3 regions of the Janthinobacterium sp. GL_088 genome follow, and region 1 is predicted to be linked to each of the others. Evidence: predicted binding sites of a transcription regulator. Region 1 holds the regulator's gene; each other region holds the start of a gene.
What was found. The regulator LexA, encoded in region 1, represses DNA repair genes until DNA is damaged. The targets are predictions, from matches to a motif close to ACTGTATNNNNATACAGT.

Region 1 (3,599 bases):
GCCGATGCCGGGCTTTTTTTTCTTTGCGATCATGAACGATAAAAAAAACTACGGCTTTACCACCACCATCCTGCATAACGACCGCCGCAAGGGCATCGAGCACGGCTCCCTGCACAAGCCCGTGCACACTTCCGTTGCTTTTGGTTACGCCGATGCGCGCCAGCTCGCTTCCGTGTTCCAGGGCAAGGAGCCGGGTTTCCGCTACGGCCGCCAGGGCAATCCGACCGTCTCCGCGCTGGAAGACAAGGTCAACAAGATGGAGGACGGCGTGGCGACCCTGTGCTTCGCCACCGGCATGGGCGCCATCGGCGCCGTGGTGCAATCCTTGCTGCGCGCCGGTGATCACGTCGTGTCGTCGGCCTTTTTGTTCGGCAACACCAACAGCCTGTGGCAAACGGTGACGGGGCAGGGCATCGCCGTGTCCTTCGTCGACGCCACCGACGTGGCCAACGTGGCGGCCGCCATCACGCCGTCCACGCGCATCGTGTTTGTCGAAACCATCGCCAATCCGCGCACGCAGATCGCCGACCTGGCAAAGATCGGTGACTTGTGCCGTGAGAAGGGTATTTTGTACATCGTCGACAACACCATGACGACGCCATACCTGTTCCGTCCGAAAGCGGTGGGCGCGGGCCTGGTCGTCAATGCGCTGACGAAATCGATTGGCGGTCACGGCAATGCGCTGGGCGGCAGCTTGACGGACACGGGCGTGTTCGACTGGACGCTGTATCCGAACATCTTTGAGAATTATAAAAAGGCGGCACCGGCACAATGGGGCATTGCGCAAATCCGCGCGAAGGCCTTGCGCGATTTCGGCGCCTCGCTGGGCCCGGAAGCGGCGCACCACATCGCCGTCGGCGCGGAAACCATGGCCTTGCGCATGGATCGCACCTGCTCGAACGCCCTGGCGCTGGCCACCATGCTTGCCGCCGATCCGCGCGTAGCGGCCGTGCATTACCCGGGCTTGGCGTCGCACCCGCAGCACGCGCTGGCGACGGATTTGTTCCGCAGCTATGGCTCGCTGTTCAGCTTTGAGCTGAAAGATGGCATCGACTGCTTCGATTTCCTCAATCGTCTCAATCTTGCTATTCCAGCGAGCAACCTCGGCGACACGCGCACCTTGGTGATTCCCGTCGCCCATACGATTTTCTACGAGATGGGCGCCGAGCGCCGCGCCAGCATGGGCATCGCCGAATCGCTGATACGCGTGTCGGTGGGTATCGAAGATGAAGCAGACTTATTGGAAGATTTCAGTAACGCCCTGGATGCATAAGCAGCCGCGCATGTAAAAAGGGCCGCGACAGTCATGCTGTCGCGGCCCTTTTTTTACGCTGAAAGCTTAATGCCAGCTGCGCATCAGTCCGACGGCGAGGCCTTCCAGCGCAAACTCGTCTTCCGGCGACACGGTGATCACCTTGAAGTCGGGGTTTTCCGGCAGCAGTTCGATGACGGAGCCCGTCTTCTTGTAGCGCTTGACGGTGACTTCGTCGCCGATGCGGGCGACGACGATCTGCCCGTTCTTGGCGCTGTCGACTTTTTTCACGGCCAGCAAATCGCCATCCATGATGCCGGCGTCGCGCATGGACCAGCCGCGCACCTTCAGCAGGAAGTCGGGCTTGGCCGAAAACAGGGCCGGGTCGACGTTATAGCTCGCTTCCAGGTTTTCCTGCGCCAGGATGGGCGAGCCTGCAGCCACCCGGCCGATCAGGGGCAGCGACATCAGCAGGGCCGCCGGCACTTTCGACGGCGCCGCTTCGGCGGCCGCGCCGATCAGGCGGATGCCGCGCGAGGTGCCGGGCGAAATCTCGATCGCGCCCTTGCGGGCCAGGGCCTGCAAATGCTCTTCGGCCGCATTGGCCGATTTGAAACCCAGTTCATTGGCGATTTCCGCACGGGTGGGAGGAAAGCCCGTGTTTTCAATCGCGTCCTTGATCAGGTTCAGGATTTGTTCTTGTCGTGCTGTCAGCTTGATCATGAGCGGTGGGTGCATACTAAAATGCTGTCTATATGAACAGTCTGTATTTTTGTACAGTATCGCCCACTATGCAAGGGGATTTCCGTGTTTTCGGCGAATTTTGCAAGAAATACTTGCCCATGGGCCGAAAGCACGCTGGCGCACGGGCTTTTCGGGTGCTGGTGGAAGGAATGATTGAAACGTTTGCAAAAGGCGGTTATAATCTTCGGCTGACCTTCCCACACCCGTCTTGACGCCGGGGTGGGCGATTATCAATCCGACCTGAAGGAGTTTGCATGCGTCATTATGAAATAGTCTTTATCGTCCATCCGGACCAAAGCGAGCAAGTGCCCGCGATGATCGAACGCTACAAAGCCAGCGTAACCACCCGCGGCGGTTCGGTTCACCGCGTGGAAGATTGGGGCCGCCGTCAAATGGCTTACTCGATCCAAAAGCTGCCTAAAGCACACTACATCTGCCTGAACATCGAATGCGACAACGAGACCCTGGTCGAGTTGGAAACAGCATTCAAATTCAATGATGCCGTGTTGCGTCACCTGACCGTTAAAATGAAGAAAGCTGAAACAGCTCCTTCGCCGATGATGAAATCGGTACAACGCGAAGACGCGGCCAAAAGCCACCGCACCGAAGCACCAGCAGCCGCTCCAGCCGCAGCAGCAGCTTAATTCTTGACCAGGATCGTGCGCTGAACCAGCTACAAGTCACCGCCATCATTGCCGAGCGCGAAATATTGCGCTATACCCCGGCAGGGCTGCCGATTGTGAATGCAGTATTGCAACACAGTTCGCAGCAGATGGAAGCAGGGATTGCCCGTTTGACCGAGTTTGATGTTGCCGCGCTAGCCGCTGGCGAAATCTCAGGCCGGTTCAGTCAGGCAAGCTTGGGCGGGGTATATCAGTTCACGGGTTTCCTGGCCAGGAAGAGCCGCAACAGCAAGAGTTTGGTGTTTCACATCATTGATTTTAGTGCAGTCAATTTTGACTAGCGCATTTTAGATACAGGAGCCTGACATGGCATTCGGTAAAAAGTTCGACAAAAATAAGCTCAAGCTTAAAGAAAAACGCAAACAGCAAAACCCGTTGTTCAAACGCAAGAAGTTCTGCCGCTTCACCGCAGCTCACGTTGAGCAAGTCGACTACAAAGACGTCGACACGCTGAAAGACTTCGTCCAAGAAAACGGCAAGATCATGCCAGCACGCCTGACCGGTACCAAAGCGCACTACCAGCGCCAAGTTGACACCGCAATCAAGCGCGCTCGCTTCCTCGCGCTGCTGCCATACACCGATCTGCACCACGCTTAATCGGTCAGATATTCCTGGAGAAGAACTATGCAAATCATTCTGTTAGAAAAAGTTGTTAACGTCGGTAACCTCGGCGAAGTCGTCAAAGTCAAAGACGGTTACGCACGTAACTTCCTGATCCCGCAACGCCTGGCACGTCGTGCTACGGCAACCGCTGTGGCTGAATTCGAAGTCAAGCGCGCCGAACTGGAAAAAGCTGCTGCTGCCAAACTGGCCGCATCGCAAGCCCAGGGCGAAAAACTGAGCGGTCTGACCGTTCAAGTTGCTCAAAAAGCTGGTGTTGATGGCCGTCTGTTCGGTTCCGTCACCAACTTCGACATCGC
Region 2 (3,599 bases), 800 kb from region 1:
GGACCGGGAAGTGCTTGAAGAATAAGGTCAGCAGCAGTACCTGGATGTGCGAGCCGTCCACGTCTGCATCGGACAGGATGCAGATTTTGCCGTAGCGTAGGCCCGACAGGTCGGGTGTATCGCCCACGCTGTGCGGATCGACGCCGATGGCCACTGCGATGTCGTGGATCTCGTTGTTGGCGAACAGGCGGTCGCGGTCCGTTTCCCACGAATTCAAGACCTTGCCGCGCAGGGGCAGGATCGCCTGGAATTCCTTGTCGCGGCCCATCTTGGCCGAACCGCCCGCCGAGTCACCCTCGACGAGGAACAGTTCATTGCGGGTAATGTCCGACGATTCGCAGTCGGTCAGCTTGCCGGGAAGGACGGCGACGCCCGAGGATTTTTTCTTTTCCACTTTTTGCAGCGAACGCTGGCGCGACTGCGCCTGCTTGATCACGAGATCGGCCAGCTTCTTGCCGTAATCGACGTGCTGGTTCAGCCACAGTTCCAGCGGCGGCTTGGTGAAGGTCGAAACGAGGCGCACGGCGTCGCGTGAGTTCAGGCGTTCCTTGATCTGGCCCTGGAATTGCGGGTCCAGCACCTTGGCCGACAGCACGAACGAGGCGCGCGCGAACACGTCTTCCGGCAGCAGCTTCACGCCTTTCGGCAGCAGCGAGTGCATTTCGACGAAGTTTTTCACGGCGCCGAACAGGCCGTCGCGCAAGCCCGATTCGTGCGTGCCGCCATTCGAGGTGGGGATCAGGTTGACATACGATTCGCGCACGATGGCGCCTTCTTCCGTCCACGCGACCACCCAGGCCGCGCCTTCGCCTTCGGCAAAGCCTTCCGAATCCGGGCCAGCGTACTGCGCGCCTTCGAACAGGGGAATCAGGGTTTCGCCATTCGATACCTGCGCCAGCGTTTCGGTCAGGTAGCCGCGCAAGCCTTCCGCATACTGCCACGTTTGCGTGTCGCCGGTTTTCGCGTTGGTGAGGGTGACGGTGACGCCTGGCAGCAGCACGGCTTTCGAGCGCAGCAGGCGTTGCAGCTCCGTTTGCGAGATATTCGGCGAATCAAAATATTTCGCATCGGGCCAGGCGGTGACGCGTGTGCCCGATTTCTTGCCGTCGCGCGGGGCAGGGCGGGAAGTCAAGGGCTCGATCACATCGCCATTCGCAAACACCATGTGGTGCAGGCCATTGCCGTCGCTTTCCTTGCGCCAGACGGTGATTTCCAGGCGCGTCGACAGCGCATTGGTGACGGATACGCCGACGCCATGCAAGCCGCCCGAGAATGCATAGGCGCCGCCAGAACCCTTGTCGAACTTGCCGCCCGCGTGCAGCCGTGTAAACACGATTTCCACCGTCGGCACGCCTTCTTCCGGGTGCAGGCCGACGGGAATGCCGCGGCCATTGTCTTCGACGGTGATGCTGCCATCCGTGTTTTGCGTGACGGCGATATGCGTGCAATGACCGCCCAGCGCCTCGTCGGAGGCATTGTCGATCACTTCCTGAATGATGTGCAGCGGATTTTCAGTGCGGGTATACATCCCCGGGCGCTGCTTGACGGGTTCCAGTCCTTTCAGGACACGGATGGATGATTCGCTGTAGTCGGATGCTGGTTTTTTAGTGGCCATACGTGTTCAAGCTAAGTAAAGACAGTGGTTGGAACGCCAGGCCAGGGCACTGCGGGGCGCAATGACAGCGGCGGCGATAACTGTATGAATATACAGTATATCCCGTCCAGCGTCACTGTGGGAGGGCAGTGCGGCAGGCTTGGCGTCCTTGTGCGGACGCTCGCGCATTCTATCTTGTCCCGCGAGCAATAGCGCTACTCCAAGGCAACAACAGTGCGCCGCGCGCGTAGTTTGGCGCCCATTGTGAAGGATTTTATGCGGTAAAGCGCCCGTTTTTACATCTTGTTTACAGCTGCCTCCCTAGTCTTTACGAATTTTTTAGACCCTTTTGGCTAATCTGCTCACTATCAAAACAAACCTGAATGAGGGTGGGAATGGATCTCGTGTATCTCGGCTTGATTGCCGTGTTTTTCGTCCTGGCGGCCGGCTTTGCCGTCGCCTGCGACAAATTAGGGAGCGTCAAATGAACGCGTTTTATGTGCTGGGCGCCGTCGTTTCGGCTGGCCTGCTCGTGTACCTGCTGGTGGCGCTGCTGAAGGCGGAGGAACTGTGATGACGACGCAATCGATACTGTTGTTGGTGGCCTTCCTGGCCGTGCTGCTGGCCGCCGGCTATCCGCTGGGCCTGTACATGGCCAAAGTGGCCGGCGATGCCCCCGTGCGCGGCCTGGGCTGGCTGCAAAAGCTGGAAAACCTGCTGTACCGCTGGTCCGGCCTGCCCGCCGACAAGGCCATGGGCTGGAAAAGCTATGCCATCGCCCTGATCGTCTTCAATACCGTGGGCGCCGTCTTCGTCTACGGCCTGCAGCGCCTGCAGGGCTTTTTACCGTTGAATCCACAGGGCCTGGGCGCCGTCAGCCCCGATTCCTCGTTCAATACCACCGTCAGCTTCGTCGCCAATACCAACTGGCAAGGCTATGGCGGCGAACAGACCATGAGCTATCTGACCCAGATGCTGGGCATGGCGTGCCAGAACTTCTTCTCGGCTGCCACCGGCATCGCCGTGATCTTCGCGCTGGTGCGCGGCTTTGCCTCGCGCTCGGGCAAATCGATCGGCAATTTCTGGGTCGACCTGGTGCGCTCCACCCTGTACATCCTGTTGCCGCTGTCCCTGGCCCTGTCCGTCGTCTTCATGGGCGAAGGCATGATCCAGAATTTTTCCGCCTACAAGGAAGTGACCCTGCTCGACCACGTGGCCTATGAAACGCCGAAGGTGACGGCCGACGGCCAGCCCGTGCTCGATACGGCCGGCAAGCCCGTGATGGAAGCGCAAGTGGCGACCACGCAGACGATCGCCATGGGTCCCGTCGCGTCGCAGGAATCGATCAAGCTGCTGGGCACGAATGGCGGCGGCTTCTTCAATGCCAATTCCTCGCACCCGTATGAAAATCCGACCGTGCTGTCGAACTTCCTGCAGATGCTGGCCATTTTCATCATTCCCGCCGGCCTGTGCTTCACGTTTGGCCGCATGGTGGGCGACCTGCGCCAGGGCTGGGCCGTACTGGCCGCCATGACCCTGATCTTCGTCGTCATGACGGCCGGCGTGATGAGCGCCGAGCAGCAAGCCAATCCCGCTTTGCAAGCACTGGGCGTGGACCAGCAGGCCAGCAGCCTGCAATCGGGCGGCAATATGGAAGGCAAGGAAACGCGTTTCGGCATCAGCTCCTCGACCCTGTTCGCGGCGGTGACGACGGCGGCATCGTGCGGCGCCGTCAATTCCATGCACGATTCCTACATGCCCCTGGGCGGCATGGTGCCGCTGCTGCTGATGCAGTTCGGCGAAGTGATCTTCGGCGGCGTGGGCACGGGTCTGTACGGCATGCTGATGTTCGCCATCCTGGCCGTCTTCATCGCCGGCCTGATGATAGGCCGCACACCCGAGTACCTGGGCAAGAAAATCCAGGCGTATGAAATGAAGATGGTCTCGCTGGCCATCCTGATTACGCCAGCCCTCGTATTGACGGGTACGGCGATCGCCGTGATGG
Region 3 (3,599 bases), 1.4 Mb from region 1:
CATATTCGTTTTCAGCAGCAGGGGATTGCCATCCGTCTTATATGCGCGCAGCTTGGCCACGTATTTTGCCGGTTCCCAGTACATGACCTGGCTGTCGTTCAGGCCCGTCGTCACCAGCATGGCGGGATAATTCTTGCGCGCAATGTTGTCGTATGGCGAGTAGCTGAGCATGTAGTCGTACGCGGCCTTCTGGTTCGGGTCGCCCCATTCCAGATATTCTCCCGTGGTCAGCGGCAGGCTGGCGTCCATCATGGTGTTCATCACGTCGACAAACGGCACGGCTGCGTGCACGGCGTGGAACAGGTCGGGGCGCATGTTGACGACGGCGCCCATCAGCAAGCCGCCCGCGCTGCCGCCCTGGATGATCAGGCGGTTCGGGCTGGTCCATTTTTCGCGCACCAGATAGTCGGCGCTGTCGATGAAGTCATTGAAGGTGTTTTTCTTCTTCATCAGCATGCCGTCCTCATGCCAGGCTTCACCCATGTCGGTGCCGCCGCGGATATGCGCCTGCGCATAGATGACGCCCCGTTCCAGCAGGCTGATGCGGCTGATGGCAAAACTGGCTTCCGTGGAAATGCCATACGAACCATACGAGTACAGCAGCAGCGGCGCGGAACCGTCGAGCTTGACGCCTTTCTTGTAGACAATCCACAGCGGCACTTGCACGCCATCGCGCGCCTTGACCCACAAGCGCTGCGTCGTGTAGCGGCTGCCGTCAAAGCCGCCGACGATTTCCTGCTGCTTGAGCACCGTGCGCTTGCCATCCTGCATGTTGACGTCGATGACGGTGGGTGGCGTAACGGGAGACTGGTAAGACATGCGAAATTGCGTGGCGGAAAACTCCGGCGTACCGGCCGCCGTGGCCAGGTAGACGGGGTCGTCGAACTGCACCGTCTTCCAATTCTTTTGCGCAAAATCAAGGATGCGGGCGCGGTTCAGGGCGCGCGCCTTTTCCATCACCACCAGGTAACCCTGGAAGACGTCGATGGACTGGATCACGGCATACTTGTTGTGCGGCACGACCGGCTTCCAGTTCTTCGGCTGCGGCGCGGACAAGGGCGCGCTGACGACACGGAAATTCTTCGCCTCCTTGTTGGTCAGAATATACAGCTGGCCGTCGCGGTGCTCGATGCCGTAGCGGTGGCCTTTTTCACGTTTCAGCACGGATTGAAAGATGCCTTGCGGCTTGCTCGTTGGCAGCAGCAGCACTTCGCTGGTATCCGTGCTGCCCGAGGTGAGCACGAAGAATTGCTTGTCGCGCGTGCGACCCACGTTGATGGCGAACTGTTCCACCGGCTCGTGGTAGACCTGTTGCGGCGCACCGCCCAGGGCCAGGCGGAACAATCGATCCGAGCGCTTGGTGGTAGCGTCTTCCTGCGCCAGCATCAGGGTGGCGTTGTCCGCTGCCCACGCCAGCGATGTCACGCGCGGCATGCTGTCGCCCAGCAGTTTGCCCGTTTTCAAATCCTTGACATGCAACTCGTACTGGCGGAAACCCGTCGTGTCGGTGGTGTAGGCCAGCAACTGTTCATTCGGGCTGACGCTGAAGGCGCGCACGGCAAAGAATTTGTGGCCTTCGGCCAATTGATTCTGGTCCAGCAGGATTTCTTCAGCCGCCTGCGCATCGTAGGCGCCACTGGCGCCGACGGGGCGGCGGCAGTGAATCGGGTATTGCTTGCCCGCTTCCACGCGCGTGTAATAGTAGAAATTGCCCTGGCGCGCGGGCACGGACAGGTCCACTTCCTGCATGCGGCCCTTGATTTCCGCATACACCTTGTCGGCCAGCGGCTGGATCGGCGCCGTGACGGCGGCCGTGTAGGCGTTTTCCGCATTCAGGTAGTCGATCACGGCAGGATCGGTTTTCTTTTGCAGCCAGCGGTAGTCATCCGTGACGACCGTGCCGTGGCGCGTTTCCTGCCAAGCCGTCTTGGCGGCGACCGGTGCACTGGTGGTTATGGTGGTGGTGTCGGCCAGCGCGGATGGCGCCAAGGTGGAGAGAAGCACGGCCGGCAGGATGGATGAGCAGACGGCCAGTCGGCGTAAGACGTGAGGTACAGTGGACAAGGCAACTCCCTAGGTTTCGTTGTTGTGCAGCGATTCTATTCTTGCTAAATAGAAAAGCCAATCATGATTTCAATCAATACCGTCCCATTGCTTGCATCCACTGGCATTTGCAGCGATACTGTATATAATTACAGTATCCGATAGCATCCCGCCGCGAGGTGTCCTTGACCGCATCTGCCCCTACATTGCCTGAAACCCGCCGCTGGATAGCCCACTTGGACATGGACGCCTTCTTCGCCTCTGTGGAACTGTTGAAATATCCGGAATTGCGCGGCGAAGCCGTCGTCATCGGCGGCGGGCGCTTGCAGCAGCCCGTGCTGCAGGAAGATGGCACGCGGCAATTTGCGCGCATGCGCGACTACGTGGGGCGCGGCGTCGTCACCACCTCGACCTACGCGGCGCGCGCCTTTGGCGTGTTTTCCGCCATGGGCATCATGAAGGCGGCCAAGCTCGCGCCCGACAGCATCCTGCTGCCGGCCGATTTCGAGGCTTACCGCGAATATTCGGCCCGCTTCAAGCAGGCCGTGGCCCGGTTGTGCCCCATCATCCAGAACGTGGGCATCGATGAAATCTATGTCGATCTGACCGAATACGGTGAGCAGGCGCCGGCCATGGCGGCGCACCTGAAGGCGGCGGTGTCCGAGGCGACGGGCCTGTCGTGCTCGATCGGCCTGGCGCCGAACAAATTGTTGGCGAAAATCTGTTCTGACCTGGAAAAACCCGACGGGCTCACCATTTTGTCGCCCGAAGATATCGCCACGCGCGTGTGGCCCTTGCCGGCGAAAAAGATCAACGGCATCGGCCCGAAGGCGACGGCCAAGCTGGAAGCCTTGGGCATTGTCACCATCGGCGAGCTGGCGCAGGCCGACATGGCCATGCTGCGCACGCAGTTTGGCGACCTGTACACGGGCTGGCTGCGCCAGGCGGCGCTGGGCATCGATGAGCGGCCCGTGCAGACGAGCCGGGAAACCAAGTCCGTCAGCCGCGAAACGACGTTCGAGCGCGACTTGCAGGTGGTGCGCGACCGCGCCACCCTGTCGGAAAAGCTGGAAAGCCTGTGCACGCGCGTGGCCGGCGACCTCGACAAACAGTCGCTGGCGGGGCGCACGGTGGGCATCAAGCTGCGCTTCGAGGATTTCAGCACCGTCACGCGCGACATCACCTTGCCCAGCGCCACGGCGGACGCCGCCGCCATCCTGCGCGCCAGCCGCGATTGCTTGCGGCGCGTGCCATTTGAAAAGAAAATCCGCCTGCTGGGCGTGCGCATCTCGACCTTGTCCGATCCGGCCAGCGTGATGCGGCAGGCGCCAGCCCAGGCGGAGCTGTTTCCCGCCCTGTAGCGGCATTCTCCACGCATCAACAACACCACGCCAGTCCGCGCTTTTGACGGCATTCCCGTGTCGAAAGTGTAGAATGGCGTTCCCCTGGCACTACTGAAACAAACGGAAGACAAAAACTATGTGGTTCAAGAATCTTCAGATTTACCGCCTGCCCGCACCATGGGCCTACACGCCAGAACAACTGGAAGAGGCCTT

Region 2: AC3IQ7_RS26445 (DNA topoisomerase IV subunit B) is a predicted target of LexA. The motif match lies at 1,695-1,712, and genes of this name have one in related genera.
Region 3: dinB (DNA polymerase IV) is a predicted target of LexA. The motif match lies at 2,182-2,199, and genes of this name have one in related genera.

Annotation. Positions count from the first base shown of each region.
Region 1 is NZ_CM174453.1:5,116,733-5,120,331, reverse strand. Features, by position in the region: gene AC3IQ7_RS22810 (cystathionine gamma-synthase family protein) at 32-1,273, shown strand; gene lexA (transcriptional repressor LexA) at 1,340-1,975, opposite strand; gene rpsF (30S ribosomal protein S6) at 2,251-2,640, shown strand; gene priB (primosomal replication protein N) at 2,661-2,960, shown strand; gene rpsR (30S ribosomal protein S18) at 2,986-3,276, shown strand; gene rplI (50S ribosomal protein L9) at 3,304-3,599, shown strand, end outside.
Region 2 is NZ_CM174453.1:5,917,322-5,920,920, reverse strand. Features, by position in the region: gene AC3IQ7_RS26445 (DNA topoisomerase IV subunit B) at 1-1,615, opposite strand, end outside; gene kdpF (K(+)-transporting ATPase subunit F) at 2,079-2,168, shown strand; gene kdpA (potassium-transporting ATPase subunit KdpA) at 2,168-3,599, shown strand, end outside.
Region 3 is NZ_CM174453.1:66,520-70,118, reverse strand. Features, by position in the region: gene AC3IQ7_RS00270 (S9 family peptidase) at 1-2,064, opposite strand, end outside; gene dinB (DNA polymerase IV) at 2,250-3,404, shown strand; gene AC3IQ7_RS00260 (recombination-associated protein RdgC) at 3,523-3,599, shown strand, end outside.